Regions from separate parts of the Lysobacter sp. ESA13C genome, predicted to be linked through region 2. Evidence: riboswitches for the same ligand, from Rfam matches in the RefSeq annotation. Region 2 holds a riboswitch; the other holds the start of a gene.
The links. A riboswitch is a leader RNA that binds a small molecule or an ion and turns the genes downstream of it on or off. The one in region 2 is predicted to bind glycine.
Positions count from the first base shown of each region.

Region 1: another riboswitch for glycine. It lies ahead of gcvP (aminomethyl-transferring glycine dehydrogenase); the one in region 2 lies ahead of LC490_RS02945 (trimeric intracellular cation channel family protein).

Region 1 covers NZ_JAHXYK010000005.1:519,565-527,129, reverse strand. The annotation lists gene LC490_RS13640 (autotransporter domain-containing protein) at 1-1,095, opposite strand, end outside; gene LC490_RS13635 (multidrug effflux MFS transporter) at 2,218-3,453, opposite strand; gene LC490_RS13630 (VOC family protein) at 3,532-3,987, opposite strand; glycine riboswitch at 4,230-4,400, shown strand; gene gcvP (aminomethyl-transferring glycine dehydrogenase) at 4,440-7,313, shown strand; gene LC490_RS13620 (DUF2846 domain-containing protein) at 7,424-7,565, opposite strand, start outside.
Region 2 covers NZ_JAHXYK010000001.1:654,331-661,895, forward strand. The annotation lists gene LC490_RS02915 (hypothetical protein) at 236-406, shown strand; gene LC490_RS02920 (hypothetical protein) at 419-592, shown strand; gene LC490_RS02925 (hypothetical protein) at 800-1,138, shown strand; gene LC490_RS02930 (kanamycin nucleotidyltransferase C-terminal domain-containing protein) at 1,302-2,120, shown strand; gene LC490_RS02935 (hypothetical protein) at 2,289-3,278, shown strand; gene LC490_RS02940 (ABC transporter ATP-binding protein) at 3,275-4,024, shown strand; glycine riboswitch at 4,262-4,369, shown strand; glycine riboswitch at 4,370-4,476, shown strand; gene LC490_RS02945 (trimeric intracellular cation channel family protein) at 4,635-5,240, shown strand; gene LC490_RS02950 (uracil-DNA glycosylase family protein) at 5,272-5,859, opposite strand; gene LC490_RS02955 (MFS transporter) at 6,039-7,565, opposite strand, start outside.

The DNA.
Region 1 (7,565 bases), on a different contig from region 2:
ATCGACGTCCAGCAGAAATCCGCCGCTCGGGCCTTTCACCCGGGCCAACCAAAGACTTCCGTACCGGCCCTCGCCCGCGATGATCGAGCCATCGAAGCTGGTGCTGTTTGCCGTTATCAACTCTGCACCGGCCGGCACTTCGACGCCATAAGCGGCTAGCCACTGCGCGATGGAAAGGGTGCCGGTCTGAGCGCTCCATCTAAAAGCCGTGTCGATACCGGAGGGACGCGGCGAATTGACAAAGGCATACATACTTCCCACGACAACCTTCCCGTCTCCGGAGATGGCTTTCGCTTCGCCGCCGGTGTAACCGGAAAGCAAGCCTAACGGCATGATTCCGGTCTTGCTGTCCCACACATACGGGAAGCTTCGCAAATACGGTTCATGTTGATCGAGCCTTCCCACAACACGCGAACCGTCATGAGAAACGCCATAAGCAATCACGCTTGAATACCCGGGAGCAGGCGCGAAGCTGACGTTGCTCGCCCCTTGCGTCCACAGCACCACTTCACTGCGCGGACGAAGCACGGTGACCGCCACTACCCGGCCATCGCCAGACACCGCTCCTGCGAAGAAAGATTCCCCGATGGAATCGCCTTGAAACACCTGCAGCCCTTGAGCTTCGCTCCAACGGAATGCTTGGCCGACGTAGGTCGAATTCGTCGAATACATCGTCCCGACCACGACTCTTCCGTCAGCCGACATCCCCCACCCCAAAGCAGAATATGCGGGGATATCCAAGATCTTGAAGCCGCCGGCCTGACTCCACAAGGCAGGCGTCGTTCCTGGATTTTTCCCCGAAATCGACTGCGGCAAGTCGAACAAGAGGAGCGAGCCGTCGCTCGACACCGCTTTGAGCATGCGACTGTCTACGTACCGGTCTGACACTTTGTATAGGGTTTCGGTGCCGGCTTGCTCGGTCCACCGGGACAATACGCCACCACCACTTTCCAGCCAAACGAATGCGCGGCCATCGCCGGATACGTAGCCCGTTTTGGACAAGCTTCCTGGAAACTGCCAGAAATCGGCAGCAGCCACTGCCGGATTCGACATCACAACTGCCAGCAAAGCAGTCGACAGCAAACTGATCTTCATCTTCCTTCCCTTTGGGTTCCTGCTTGAGGCGATTCCAAGCCTCAGCGGTCGCAACACTCGATCGCCGGAGGCCAGACACCCAGCCTCAAGACGCCTATCATTTCGATTCATGCCCCGTCGATTCATGCCCCATCGATTCACGCCCCAGGACGGCGGCCATACTGCCGCGGGCGCTATCACCGTTGAGCTGGTCGGCAGGATGTCCCGGGAACGCGCGCATCGAAACGCCCTGCCTGCTGAAGCACGGTACTGGCATGCGCCAGAGATCGCGCCGCAGACACGGCCTTCGCCGCTTTCAGTGGTCTTGTTTCACGACGATTTCCTTGCCGATTGAAGTAAAGCGCCAGGCTCTGGTACGGCGACACGTCGAACGGTGCGCTTCCGGCTTTCGACCCGGAGCAAGACGCCGTTACGAGCACATCCCCGCTGTCTTCGGCGATTATCCCTAAGTCGCGCGTTCGCGACAAACACACATTCCCGTGCGCAGCGTCCGCTGCGCCAGACCCTGGCCTCGCGGCAGCAGAGGCCCAGACCATCGCGGCCGGCACGACCGCTGAGCCATCCGCCGATACCAACCCCGGCCGGCCAGCGCGCATCCGGAAGCCGTAGGCACCGCTTCTGCGAAGAACGTTCTCAGTCCCGTGAATAGGGCCTAGACGAAAGGATTCGCGTCGCGGCTTCCGACGACGGCGCTGTCATCGTCCGCCATGGCGAAGATCGCAATAGTCGGCTGGGTATCGGCTGGTGGGTATCGGTTGGGAAAGGCAGATCGAAATCGCCTGTCAGCCAGAAGCCGCCATCGGCTTGGGCAGGAGCGCACGCCATCAACATCGCAATGGTCATGGCCACGGCCAACGGACTTTAATTCAGCGAAGATCGTCCCTTATCGACCAATCAGGACGCACGCCACGCTCGGTCCTGCATTGGCGCAACATACGACGTAGCGCACATCGCAAAAAAGTCGCTGGACGGAATTTTCGGCCGTATCTTAATTTGCGATAGAAATCAGGCGCGGCGAAACCGGCGCGCGGCTTCGCCGGTCCAGACTCGATTTGGAACCCGAGCGCTCGACACGCAGGGCCCGTTTATCGTGCTCGGCGCGCCCCTCGCGACGCCGAAGCCTCACAACGACTCTTGCGGCTCCACCGCCGCGGCCTCGTCGCCGCGGCTCGCGCATGCGGTCTTCGACACGCGCGCTTCCCATTGCCAGAACAGCCAGGCCACCGCGGTCAGCGCCGAGGCCGCGACCGCCAGCGACACCGCGCTGGCGCTGATCAGCGGCGACAGCACGCCGGCCATGATCGCGTTGACCACCAGGCCGGAGAACGCCTGCAGTGACGAGGCGGAACCGCGCTGGCGCGGGTACATGTCGAGGATCGACAGGGTCACGATCGGGAACACCAGGGCGATGCCGAACGCCGACACGCACATCGGCAGCACCGCCCAGGGGATCTGCGGATCGTCGGTCCACAGGTTGTAGCCCAGGTTCATCGCCACACCGACGAAGGAGAACACGAAACCCCAGCGCACCAGGCGGTCGCCGCTGATCTTGCCGGCCGAGCGCCCCGACACGAACGAGCCAAGCACCATGCCGCCGATGGTCGGCACGAAGAACCAGCCGAACTGGCGTTCGTTGAGCTTGAGGATGTCGAGCACGAACGCCGGCGCCGAGGCGATGTACAAAAACAGCGCGGCGAAATTGAACGCGCCGGTCGCGGTCAGGCGCTGGAAGCGCGGGTTGAGGAAGATCGCGAAGTAATCGCGCAGCAGGCGCTTGGGCTTCAACGGCAGGCGCGCCTGCGGCGGATGCGTTTCCGGCAGCAGGAAGACGGTCGAGCCCAGCAACAGCAGCGAGAAGCCGACCAGGAACCAGAAGATCGCCGGCCAGTGCGCCCAGCCGAGGATCCAGCCGCCGATGATCGGCGCGATCGCCGGCGCCACGCCGAAGATCATCGTCACCTGGCTCATCAGGCGCTGGGCATCGTCGCCGTGCAGTACGTCGCGGATCACCGCGCGCCCGACGATCAGTCCGACACCCGCCGAAAGCCCCTGCACCGCGCGGAAGAACAGCAAGGTCGACAGATCCGTCGACAGCGCACAGCCCACCGACGCCAGCGTGAACACGCTGAGCCCGCCGATGATCACGCGGCGGCGCCCGATCGTGTCCGACAAGGGCCCGTGGACGATGCTCATGAGCGCATAGGCGATCAGATAGACGCTGATGGTCTGCTGCATCGCCAGCTTGTCGGCGCCCAGCTCGGCGCCCATGACCGGGAACGCCGGGAAAATCGTGTCGATCGAGAACGGCCCGAACATCGCCAGGCCGCCGAGCAGCAAGGCCAGCCGGCGGATCGACAAGGTCTTCGTGGCCGGAGCAGGATCGGGTGCGGAGGTATTAATCGGAGGTCACCAATCGGAGAGCGTCGGCTCGGGGCCTCAGCTGGGAGCGTGAGCGGCGTGAGTGTCGATCGGCACCTCGTCGGGCGGGCCCTTGAGTTCGACCACATTGCCTTCGGGATCGAACAGGTACTGCGACGGGCCCTCGCCCTCGGCGCCGTAGCGCGAGCCGAAGTCGCCGATGCGCACGCCGTGCGCCTGCAGGTGGGCGACGATCGCCTCGCGGTCGAAGGGCTCGGCGCGCAAGCACAGGTGATCCATGTTGCGGGCCTCGGCCCCGGCCGGCGCGCCGCCGAGGCGGCCGAGCTTGCCCTGGACGTCGACCAGGTCGATCAGGGACAGGCCGGCGCGCAGCTGCACCAGGCCGATCGCGTCCTGGCGCCGTTCCAGCCGGCAGCCCAGTACGTCGCAATAGAAAGCGATCATCGCCTCGGTGTCGCGTACGCGCAGCACCACGTGATCGAGTTGCAGCAGTTGGAACGGGGGACGGTCCATGCAGGAAGCTCCGGAAGGGACCGCGACCATGTTACGGCGAATCGGCCTTCCTGAACCGGGTCGCGGCGTCGAAACCCGGGATGAAGCCGGCTGCCGCCAGCCCCGGCAACGTCGCCCCGAAGCCGCCGCTGCGGCTATAATCGCGGCTTGAAACACCCGGTGGGAGAAGCGGCCCGGCCCCCCAGCCAGACCGCTGCCGAAGGCGCAACGCCCGTAATCGCTCAGGCCCCATACCGCCGCGTGTACAAAACTCTGGAGAGACCGCCTGCGTACGCTGAGACAGCGGGGCAGAACCGGCGCCGAAGGGGCACGAAGCGAGCGCGGACAGGAGCGGCCCCCGGGCCATCCCCTCCCCTAGCTGCCTGACCGCAGCACGCTTTTAAACTCTCAGGCAAAAGGACAGAGGGGCGCCTCGCGTGCGGCACCGCACGCTGCCTTCGGACGCCCCTGCCATGAGCCCAGCCGCCAACAGCGCAACTTCCTTGCGCGACCTCGAGCACCACGACGCCTTCATCGAGCGCCACATCGGCCCCAACGACGCCGAGATCGGCCACATGTTGGAGCAGGTCGGCTACGACTCGCTCGAAGCCCTGACCGACGCCATCGTCCCCGGCTCGATCAAGTCGACCCAGCCGCTGGCCCTGCCGGCCGCGATCAGCGAAGTCGAAGCGCTGGCCAAGATCCGCGCCATCGCCACCAAGAACCAGGTGTTCCGCAGCTTCATCGGCCGCGGCTACTACGGCACCCACACCCCGAACGTCATCCTGCGCAACATCCTCGAGAACCCGGCCTGGTACACGGCCTATACGCCCTATCAGGCGGAGATCTCGCAGGGCCGCATGGAGGCGCTGATCAACTTCCAGACCATGGTCGCCGACCTCACCGGAATGGAGATCGCCAACGCCTCGCTGCTCGACGAAGGCACCGCCGCCGCCGAGGCGATGACCCTGGCCAAGCGTTCGGCCAAGTCCAAGTCGGACACCTTCTTCGTCTCCAGGAACATCCACCCGCAGACCCTGGAAGTGCTGCGCACCCGCGCCGAACCGCTGGCGATCGAACTGCACATCGGCGACGACGCCGAGGCGGCGACGGTCGACGCCTTCGGCGCCCTGCTGCAGTACCCGGACACCTTCGGCGCGGTCAAGGATTACCAGGGCGTCGCCGACGCCGTGCACGCGCGCGGCGGCATCGTCGCCGTGGCCAGCGACCTGCTCGCGCTGACCCTGCTCAAGGCACCGGGCGAATGGGGCGCCGACATCGTCGTCGGCAACACCCAGCGCTTCGGCGTGCCGTTCGGTTTCGGCGGCCCGCACGCTGGCTTCATGGCCTGCCGCGACGCCTACAAGCGCTCGATGCCCGGCCGTCTGATCGGCGTCTCGGTCGACACCGACGGCAAGCCCGCCTACCGCCTGACCCTGCAGACCCGCGAGCAGCACATCCGCCGCGAGAAGGCGACCAGCAACATCTGTACCGCTCAGGTGCTGCTGGCGGTGATGGCGAGCATGTACGCCGTCTACCACGGCCCCGATGGCCTGACCCGCATCGCCCGCCGCGTCCACCGCCAGGCCACGATCCTCGCCGCCGCACTCGGCAAGGCCGGCATCGCCGTCGGCAGCGGCTTCTTCGACACCCTGCACGTCAGCGGCATCGACGCGAACGCGATCCACGCCAAGGCCCGCGCAGCCAACATCAACCTGCGCGAGATCGATGCCGGCAGCCTCAGCATCAGCCTCGACGAAACCGTGACCCGCGACGAACTCGTCGCCCTGGCCGGCGCGTTCGGCGTGCAGCTCGACATCGACGCGCTCGACCGCGAAGCCGTCGACGCGATCCCGGCCGCGCTGGTGCGTACTTCCTCGTTCCTGCAGCACCCGGTGTTCAACACCCACCACAGCGAACACGAACTGCTGCGCTACATGCGCTCGCTGGCCGACAAGGACCTGGCGATGGATCGCACGATGATCCCGCTGGGCTCGTGCACGATGAAGCTCAATGCCACTGCCGAGATGATCCCGGTGACCTGGCCCGAGTTCGGCAACATCCATCCGCTCGCCCCGGCCGACCAGACCACCGGCTACACCCAGCTGATCGACGAGCTCGAGGCGATGCTGGTCGAGTGCACCGGCTACGACGCGGTCAGCCTGCAGCCGAACTCCGGCGCCCAGGGCGAATACGCCGGTCTGCTGGCGATCCGCGCCTATCACCGCTCGCGCGGCGAAGGCCATCGCGACATCTGCCTGATCCCCGACTCCGCGCACGGCACCAACCCGGCCTCGGCGCAGATGTGCGGCATGACCGTGGTGGTGACCAAGACCGACAGCAACGGCAACGTCGACGTCGACGACATCCGCCGCGCCGCCGAGAAGTACAGCGACCGTCTCGCCGCGATCATGATGACCTACCCGTCCACGCACGGCGTGTTCGAGGAGGAAGTGGTCGAGATCTGCGAGATCATCCACAAGCACGGCGGCCAGGTGTACACCGACGGCGCCAACATGAACGCCCTGGTCGGCGTGGCCAAGCCCGGCAAGTGGGGCTCGGACGTCTCCCATCTGAACCTGCACAAGACCTTCTGCATCCCGCACGGCGGCGGCGGTCCCGGCGTCGGCCCCTGCGCGGTCAAATCGCACCTGGCACCGTTCCTGCCGAAGACCGTCGACGGCGAAGGCATCGTCGGCATGGTCAGTGCGGCGAGCTTCGGCTCGGCGAGCATCCTGCCGATCTCGTGGATGTACGTCACCCTGATGGGCACTGCCGGCCTGCGCAAGGCCACGCAAGTGGCGCTGCTCAACGCCAACTACATCGCCAAGCGCCTCGCCCCGCACTACGAAACGCTGTACACCGGCCGCAACGGCCTGGTCGCGCACGAGTGCATCCTCGACCTGCGCCCGATCAAGGACGCCACCGGCGTCAGCGCCGAGGACGTGGCCAAGCGCCTGATCGACTTCGGCTTCCACGCCCCGACCCTGAGCTTCCCGGTCGCCGGCACGCTGATGGTCGAGCCGACCGAGAGCGAATCGCAGCACGAACTCGACCGCTTCATCGACGCGATGATCCAGATCCGCGACGAAATCCGCGCGGTCGAGGACGGCCGCCTGGACCGCGAGGACAACCCGCTCAAGCACGCCCCGCACACCGCCTCGCAGGTCACCGCGAGCGAGTGGACCCGTGCCTACCCGCGCGAGCTGGCCGCGTTCCCGTTGCCGACCCTGCGCCTGCAGAAGTACTGGCCGCCGGTGTCGCGCGTGGACAACGTCTACGGCGACAAGAACGTCATGTGCGCCTGCATCCCGATCGATGCTTACAAGGAAGAGGTCGAGGCCTGAGCCCCGGCTGGGTTGCACTGAAGCGATAAAACGAAAGGCCCCGCGAATGCGGGGCCTTTTTTTGAGCGGTTGCGACTACGGCGGCGCGATGCGTTCGCCGCGTCCTGCCCTTACTTGGCGAGCTTGAGCTTGCCGGCGATCTCGTCGAACTCCGCGACCGTCGACGGCGACAGGTTCGGACGCCCGGCCAAGATGCCGATCGTGATCGTGCCCTTCACGTAATAGGTTTCGCCGGCTTCGACTTCCATGTTG
Region 2 (7,565 bases):
ACCGCGTCCCGCGCCGCATAAGGAGATGCCGCATGCGCAGGGACATCGTTGCCCGAGACATCGCTGCCCGGACCATCGCAGCCGTCCGCGCGCCGCTTCCGATTCCCTCTTTCCTGCCTGCCCGTGTCGCCCTGCGCCGCACGCGACCGACGTCATTGCAAGGACGAACCCGCCACCCGTGAACGCGCCGCGCGCCAGGGACGGGGCCGCGCTTCAAGCAAAGGAGACAGAACAGATGAAGGTATTCCGTAGCAAGCGCATCAAGCTGCTCATGCTGGCCTCGTTGTTCGCTGCCGGCATCGGCTTCGGCGTAGCCCAGGCCGACAGTCCCTACCGCGAAGGCTGCCCGCCGAAGGCCGGCTGCAAGTACGGCGGCCAGCGCGTCGGTTGCTGCATGCTGCCCTGAGGATCGCGAACCATGAGGACTTTTCGCAGCACCCGCGTGAAGTACCTGGCGATCGCCGCGCTGTTCGCCGCTTCGGTCGGTTTCGGCGCGGCCCAGGCCGACAACAAGTACGCCGAGGGCTGCGCGCCCAAGGCCGGCTGCCAGTTCGGCGGCAATCGCTTCGCCTGCTGCATGGACGATTCCTGATCCGAGGCGGTCGATGATCCGTGCGCGACCTGCCTTGCGCCGTGCGCACCCGTGTTGCCGGCGTCGCCTGCGCGCCGCCGGCAACCCTGATCGGCCGAGTCGGCAGCGCAGGATCCCGCGATCCGCGGCCCGGACTTGCCTGGCGCCGCCGCCCGCGTCAGGCTGCGCGGCAAAGCCGCCGTTCCCGGCGCCACCCGGTTCCCGTGCATGCGCCGACTGATTGCGATCGCGTTCTGTATTCCGTTCGTCTGCGCGGCCCAGCACGTCGCCTCGACCGGCGACTATTTGTCGCGCATGGACGGCGACCAGGACGGCAAGATCTCGCTGCTCGAGTACCAGGATTGGCTCAGCTACGCCTTCGACGCGATGGACGCCAACCGCGACGGCCAGTTGGATGCGCAGGAGCAGCCCGCGAGCGGCCGCGGCGCACGCGCCGCGCTGTCGCGCGAGCAGCATCGCCTGACCCTGGCCGAGCGTTTCGGCAAACAGGACCGCAACCGCGACGGCTGGCTCGACGCGCGCGAACTGGCCTCGCCCCCGCAGTGATCGCCGGCCTGAACGGCTCGCTGGGCCGAGGCGAACGCTAAGGTCACGAGCGTCGCGTTTCCGGTGCGTTGCGCGATGCGCATCCGGCGAATTCTCCGCAGCCCGTCGCATTGCCCGGATTGCGCAATTGCCGCCGCTGCGCCGCGCGTGATACCTAGTCGCGATGAATTACGCATTGCCCCGCGGCGAACTGGATACGCTGTTCGCCGGCCCCCAATCGGTCACTTCCGAACAACGCCGCGAACTGGCCGAACTGATCGTCGAACGACTGCGCCAGGTCCATGGCGAACGCCTGCTGGCGGTCGCCATGTACGGCTCGACCGCGCGCGACGGCGACGGCCCGTACTCGGACATCGAACTGTGGGCGGTGCTCGACGACGACGCCCTCGGCGCCGACTACGACGAAACCCTGGAATGGGTGCACGGCCGCGGCAAGGCCGAGCTCAACCTGATGTCGCGCACCGCCATCGAGGCCTACGCGCGCGAAGTCGACGAAGGCTGGGCGCTCAGCCACGGCCAGTTCGTGCATGCGCGCGCGCTGTGGATCGCGCCCGACCACGGCGCCCTGGTCGAGACCTTGCGCTCGCTCGCCGCGCATCCGAACGATGAGGCGGTGGACGCGGCCTTGGCCGAAATCGTGGTCGGCGAGCTGTACGAACTGGTCGGCAAGCTGCGCAATCGCTATGCGCGCAAACCGCTGTCCCTGCTCGCCTGCGAGTTCGCCCAGCACCTGGCCTGCCTGATCGGCCTGGCCGAGCGGCACGTGTTCGCATCGAGCGGAACCATGTTCGACGAGGCCGCCGACCTGCCCGGGCCGGACGGCGCGGCGCAATTGTTCGGCCTGGTGGGCCAGGGCGATCTGCGCGACGAAGTGGTGCTGAGCATGGCCGTGGAGCGAGTCTGGACCGGCCTGGAGGAATGGGCGCACGCCGCTTCCTTGAACGACGCGCTGGAACTGCGCTGCGCCGCGTCGGAGCGCTGAGCGGCGCCGATCCGGTACAGTCCGCATCGTCGATGGGACCGCTGCGGGGCGTAACCGGCGCGCCCGCATGAGCGCGACGCGCGTCGCCGCCGGGTCCTGCGCAGTGCCGTCGACAGCGCCGACTCCGGTTTCCCGATCGATCGCCGAGGGCCTCCTGCGATGGGCCGAATGCTGCATCCCTGGTTCGCCGAAGCGCGCCTCGTCGCCGCGCGCGGCGGCGCATGGCGACGCGGCCGGACCCTGTCGGCGGCCGCCGCCGCGGCGATCGTCTTGCCGTTGCTGCTGCGTGGCTGGGGGGGCGATGCCGCGGCCCTGGCCGAGGCCCTGCCGCGCCTGATCGAACGCTTGCCGCTGCCGTTCGGTCTGCTCGCCATCGCTACGGCGTATGCGGTCGCGCGCGGACGCTCGATCGCGCTCGATGAGTACCTGCGCCTGGGGTGGTGGGCGGCGGCGCCGATCGAACCGTCGCGGGCCACGCGCAGCCTGGTCTTGCTGGCCGGCCTGGCGACGCTGGCGGCGATGGCATTCGCGGCGACCGTGCTCGCCGCCTGCGGTGGCGACCGCGCGAGCCTGCGCGCCGCCTACTGGGTCGTCGACGGCGGGCTCGCGCTCGGCGCCGTGCTGGGCCTGTTCGCGGCCCTGCGCCATCGCCGCCATCCGGCGCAGCGTTTGCGCGAAGGCGCGCGCCTGCCGGTGTTCGGCCTGGTCTGGCTCGACGACGCGCGGCTGCCGCACCTCAGCGACTGGCAACGGCGCGAAGGCGTGTTGCGCTGGCGTCGCGGCGGTCACGCCTGGATGATCGGCGCGGTGCTGTTCGGCCTGCCGAGTTCGACCGGCGCGAGCAGCGGCATCGGCGTGTTGCTGATCGCCATCGCGCTGGCCTGGTTCAGTCTGATCCTGCAGGCCTGCGTCGCCGCGACGCTCGATGCCGACGCCCTGCTGGCGAGCACACCGCGCGCGCCGCATCGGCTGGCTCAGGCGGCCTGGCGGTATCCGGCCTTCGCCTTGCTCTGCGCCCTGGCATTCGCGAGCGTCGGCGCTGCGTTGTTGTCGCTGACCTGGCGTGCTGCGCCGGTATTGCTCGCGATCCTGCTCATCCTTTCATGGCCGGCGCTGCTTGCGCTGCGTCCCCTCCTTCACCGGCCTTTGTCGCGATGACCGTCCTGCTCGAACTCGAAGGCCTGCAGCACCGCTACGACGAGCACGCGGTGCTGCACGGCATCGATCTGCGCTTGCAGGCCGGCGAGTTCGCCGCGCTGATCGGTCCGAACGGTTCCGGCAAGACCACCCTGCTGCATTGCCTGGCCGGGCTGCAGCGGGCGAGCGCGGGGCGCGTGTTGATCGGCGGCCACGACCTCGCCCGCGCACCGCTGCAGGCGCGGCGCCTGCTCGGCTTCGCAGTCGACCCGGCGCGTCTGCCGCCGTTGTTGACCGGTCGCGAATGCCTGCGTCTGTTCGCCGGTACGCGCGAGCTCAGCGAAATTCCCGCGCCGACGCTGGCCCTCGCCGAGACCCTGGCGCTGGCGCCGATGCTGGATCGCCGCATCGGCCAATACTCGCTCGGCACCCGCCAGAAACTGGCGATCGCGCTGGGTCTGCTCGGCGAGCCGCCCTTGCTGGTGCTCGACGAACCGCTCAACGGCCTCGACCCGCTCAGCGCCTACGCGCTCAAACGCCATCTGCAGCAGCTAGCTCTCGATCGCGGCACCGCCGTGTTGCTGGCGACCCATTCGCTCGACGTCGCCGAGCGCTTCATCAGCCGCGCGCTGTTGCTGATGGACGGGCGCCTGCGTCGTGATTGGCCGGCCGACGAGCTCGATGCGATCCGCGCCGACCCGCAGCGGTCGCTGGAGCAGTCGATGGTCGAGGCCTTGGCGGACGAGCGGCCGGCAGATGCGGAGTAGTTTGGGGCAGCGGCGCGACGCCATCGTCTTACGGCCGGTGGCGTCGTCGATGCCATTGCGTGGTCGCGGCTCGCGCCGGTCCTACTCAAGAGCGACGCCGCTCCTACCCAAGAGCGACGCCGCTTCAAGGGTAGGCCCACGGGGATTTCCTTCGGTCGCAAGCCGCGACCGCGATCCCGCAAACATCGGCGCTACCGATGAGCCCCGGCTCCGGATGCGCCACCCAACTGCTACCATGCCCCCGTTGCAGAAGAGTGGCGCCGGCCGAAGGCCGCTGCCCGCCGAAGGCGCAGGCTCCCATAATCGCTCAGGCTCGGCCCTTCATCGGCCGGAACACTGCAACGAACACGCCGATCTGGAGAGAGGCCGCGACGCGGCCCACCGAAGGGGCAAGCGGCCGCTGTCGCGACAGCGCGCCGCCCAAACTCTCAGGTAAAAGGACAGCGGGAGCGGCACCGCGGCCTTCGGGCCACGGAGACAGGCAAGCGCATGCGGCTCACGGCCGCGCCTGCGCTTGCCGTGCCGCCCGGCCGCGTCCTCATCGCAGCGGCGCGCTCGCGTCTTCGTGCCCGGCCGCGGTTCATTCGTGCCCGCCCGACGGAGAACCGCCGTGTTGCTGCAACTGATCTATCTCATCGCCATCAGCGCCGAAGCCATGACCGGCGCGCTCGCCGCCGGCAAGCGGCGCATGGACCTGTTCGGCGTCGTCATCATCGCCAGCGTCACCGCGCTCGGTGGCGGCTCGCTGCGCGACATCGTGCTCGGCCACTACCCGCTCGGTTGGGTGCGGCATCCCGAGTACCTGGGCTACACCATCGGCGCGGCGATCGCCGCGACCTTCCTGGCCAAGAAACTGCACCGCTTGCGCCGCGCCTTCCTCTGGCTGGATGCGCTCGGCCTGATCGCCTTCACCCTGATCGGCTGTTCGGTCGCGCGCGAAGGCGGGCACGCGCCGGTCATCGTCGTCATCGCCGGCATGTTGACCGGCGCGTTCGGCGGCGTGTTGCGCGACGTGCTGTGCAACGAGATCCCGCTGGTGTTCCAGCGCGAGTTGTACGCGGTGATTTCGCTGCTGACCGGCGTGGCCTATCTGGCGATGCTGCGCTTCGGCGTCGCCGAGAACCTGAGCGTGCTGCTCTGCCTCGGCGGCGGCTTCGCCCTGCGCCTGTTGGCGATCCGCTACGAGTGGGAGATGCCGAAGTTCGTTTATCAGTGAGCGTCGGCGCAGCCTGCGCTGCAGAGCTCGCTCAAGCGTCTTCGGACAGCGCCTGCGCGACCCGTTCGCGGATGGCCGGCACCAGCTCGCGTTCGAACCAGGGGTTGCGCTTGAGCCAGAGATTGTTGCGCGGGCTCGGATGCGGCAGCGCCACCGTATGCGGCCAGCGCTCGCGCCAGGACGCGACCGCGGCGGTCAACGTGTCGCCGGCGTCGGGCAGGTGATAGGCCTGCGCGTACTGGCCGATGACCAGGGTCAGGCGCAGCCGCTGGAACTGCGCCAGCAGACGCCGGCGCCAGGCCGGCGCGCACTCGGGCCGCGGCGGCAGGTCGCCGGACTTCGTGGTGCCGGGATAGCAGAAGCCCATCGGCAGGATCGCCACCTGGTCAGCGTCGTAGAAGCGTTCGCGATCCAGACCGAGCCAGGCGCGCAGGCGTTCGCCGCTGGCGTCGTCGAAGGGCAGGCCGCTCGCATGCACCTTGCGGCCGGGCGCCTGTCCGGCGATCAGGATGCGCGACTGCGCGCTCATCTGCAGCACCGGCCGCGGGCCATCGGGCAGATGCGCGGCGCACAGCCTGCACGCGCGAACGTCGGCGAGCAGGGCGGCAAGGGATTCCATCGGCATCGGTTCCGGCAAGAAGGCGGCGGCGGTCGGCTTTGCGCGAGCAAGCAGCGGCCGAGTGTTGGTCGCGGCGCAAAACCCTGTCAAGCCGCGAACCCGCAGCGCAGGGCGGCAGCGCAAAAGACGACGCCGGCGCGAGGCCGGCGTCGTCGTTGCAGCGCTAGCGGGCGGAGACGTTATGCAGTGATGTCGCGGTCCTTGGTTTCCGGCAGGAACAAGGCGCCGATCACCACCGTCATGGCGGCGACGATGATCGGATACCACAGGCCGCTGTAGATGTTGCCGGTGGCGGCGACGATGGCGAACGCGGTGAACGGCAGGAAGCCGCCGAACCAGCCGTTGCCGATGTGGTACGGCAGCGACATCGAGGTGTAGCGGATGCGGGTCGGGAACAACTCGACCAGCCAGGCGGCGATCGGGCCGTAGACCATCGTCACCAGCAGCACCAGGAAGGTCAGCAGCGCGATCACCATCGGCTTGTTGATCTGCGCCGGGTCGGCCTTGGCCGGATAGCCCGCGGTCTGCAGCGCTTCGCTCAATTGCTTGCCGAAGGCTTCCGACTGCGTCTTGAAGGCGGCGCCGTCGAGCGATTCGCCTTCGAAGCTGCTCAGGCTGGCGCCGCCGATGCTGACCGTGGCGACGCTGCCGGCCGGGCCGGCCGCGTTGACGTAGGGAATGCCCTTCTTGGCCAGCGCCGACTTGATGATGTCGCAGGACTGCTTGAAGGTCGCCTTGCCGACCGGGTCGAACTGGAACGCGCAACGATCCGGATCGGCGGTGACGGTGACCGGCGAGGCGGCGACCGCGGCTTCCAGCGCCGGGTTGACGTTATGGGTGAGCGCCTTGAACACCGGGAAGTAGGTGAACACCGCGATCAGGCAGCCGGCCAGCACGATCTTCTTGCGGCCGATCTTGTCCGACAGCCAGCCGAAGAAGATGAAGCCGCCGGTGGCCAGGGCCAGGGCGATCGCGATGAAGATATCGGCCTGGTTCGGGTCCATGCCGAGGGTCTTGGTGAGGAAGAACAGCGAGTAGAACTGGCCGCCGTACCAGACCACGGCCTGGCCGGCGGTGGCGCCGAGCAGGGCGAACAGGGCGATCTTGCCGTTCTTGGAGAAGAAGCTCTCGGTGATCGGCGCCTTGGAGGTCTTGCCTTCGGCCTTCATCTGCTGGAACAGCGGCGATTCGGCCAATTGCATGCGGATCCACACCGACACGCCGAGCAGGATCACCGAGAACCAGAACGGGATGCGCCAGCCCCAGGACTCGAAATCTTCCTTGCCGAGGTAATTGCGGCAGGCCCAGATCACCAGCAGCGACAGGAACAGACCGAGCGTTGCGGTGGTCTGGATGAAGCTGGTGTACAGGCCGCGCTTGCCGTTGGGCGCATGCTCGGCGACGTAGGTCGCCGCGCCGCCGTACTCGCCGCCGAGCGCCAGGCCCTGCAACAGCCGCAAGGTGATCAGGATGACCGGCGCTGCGATGCCCAGGGTGGCGTAACTGGGCAGGATGCCGACCAGGAAGGTCGCCAGGCCCATGATCACGATGGTGACCAGGAAGGTGTACTTGCGTCCGATCATGTCGCCGAGGCGGCCGAACACCAGCGCGCCGAACGGCCGCACCGCGAAACCGGCGGCGAAGGCGAGCAGGGCGAAGATGAATTGGCTGGTCTCGTTCAAACCGCCGAAGAACTGCTTGCCGAT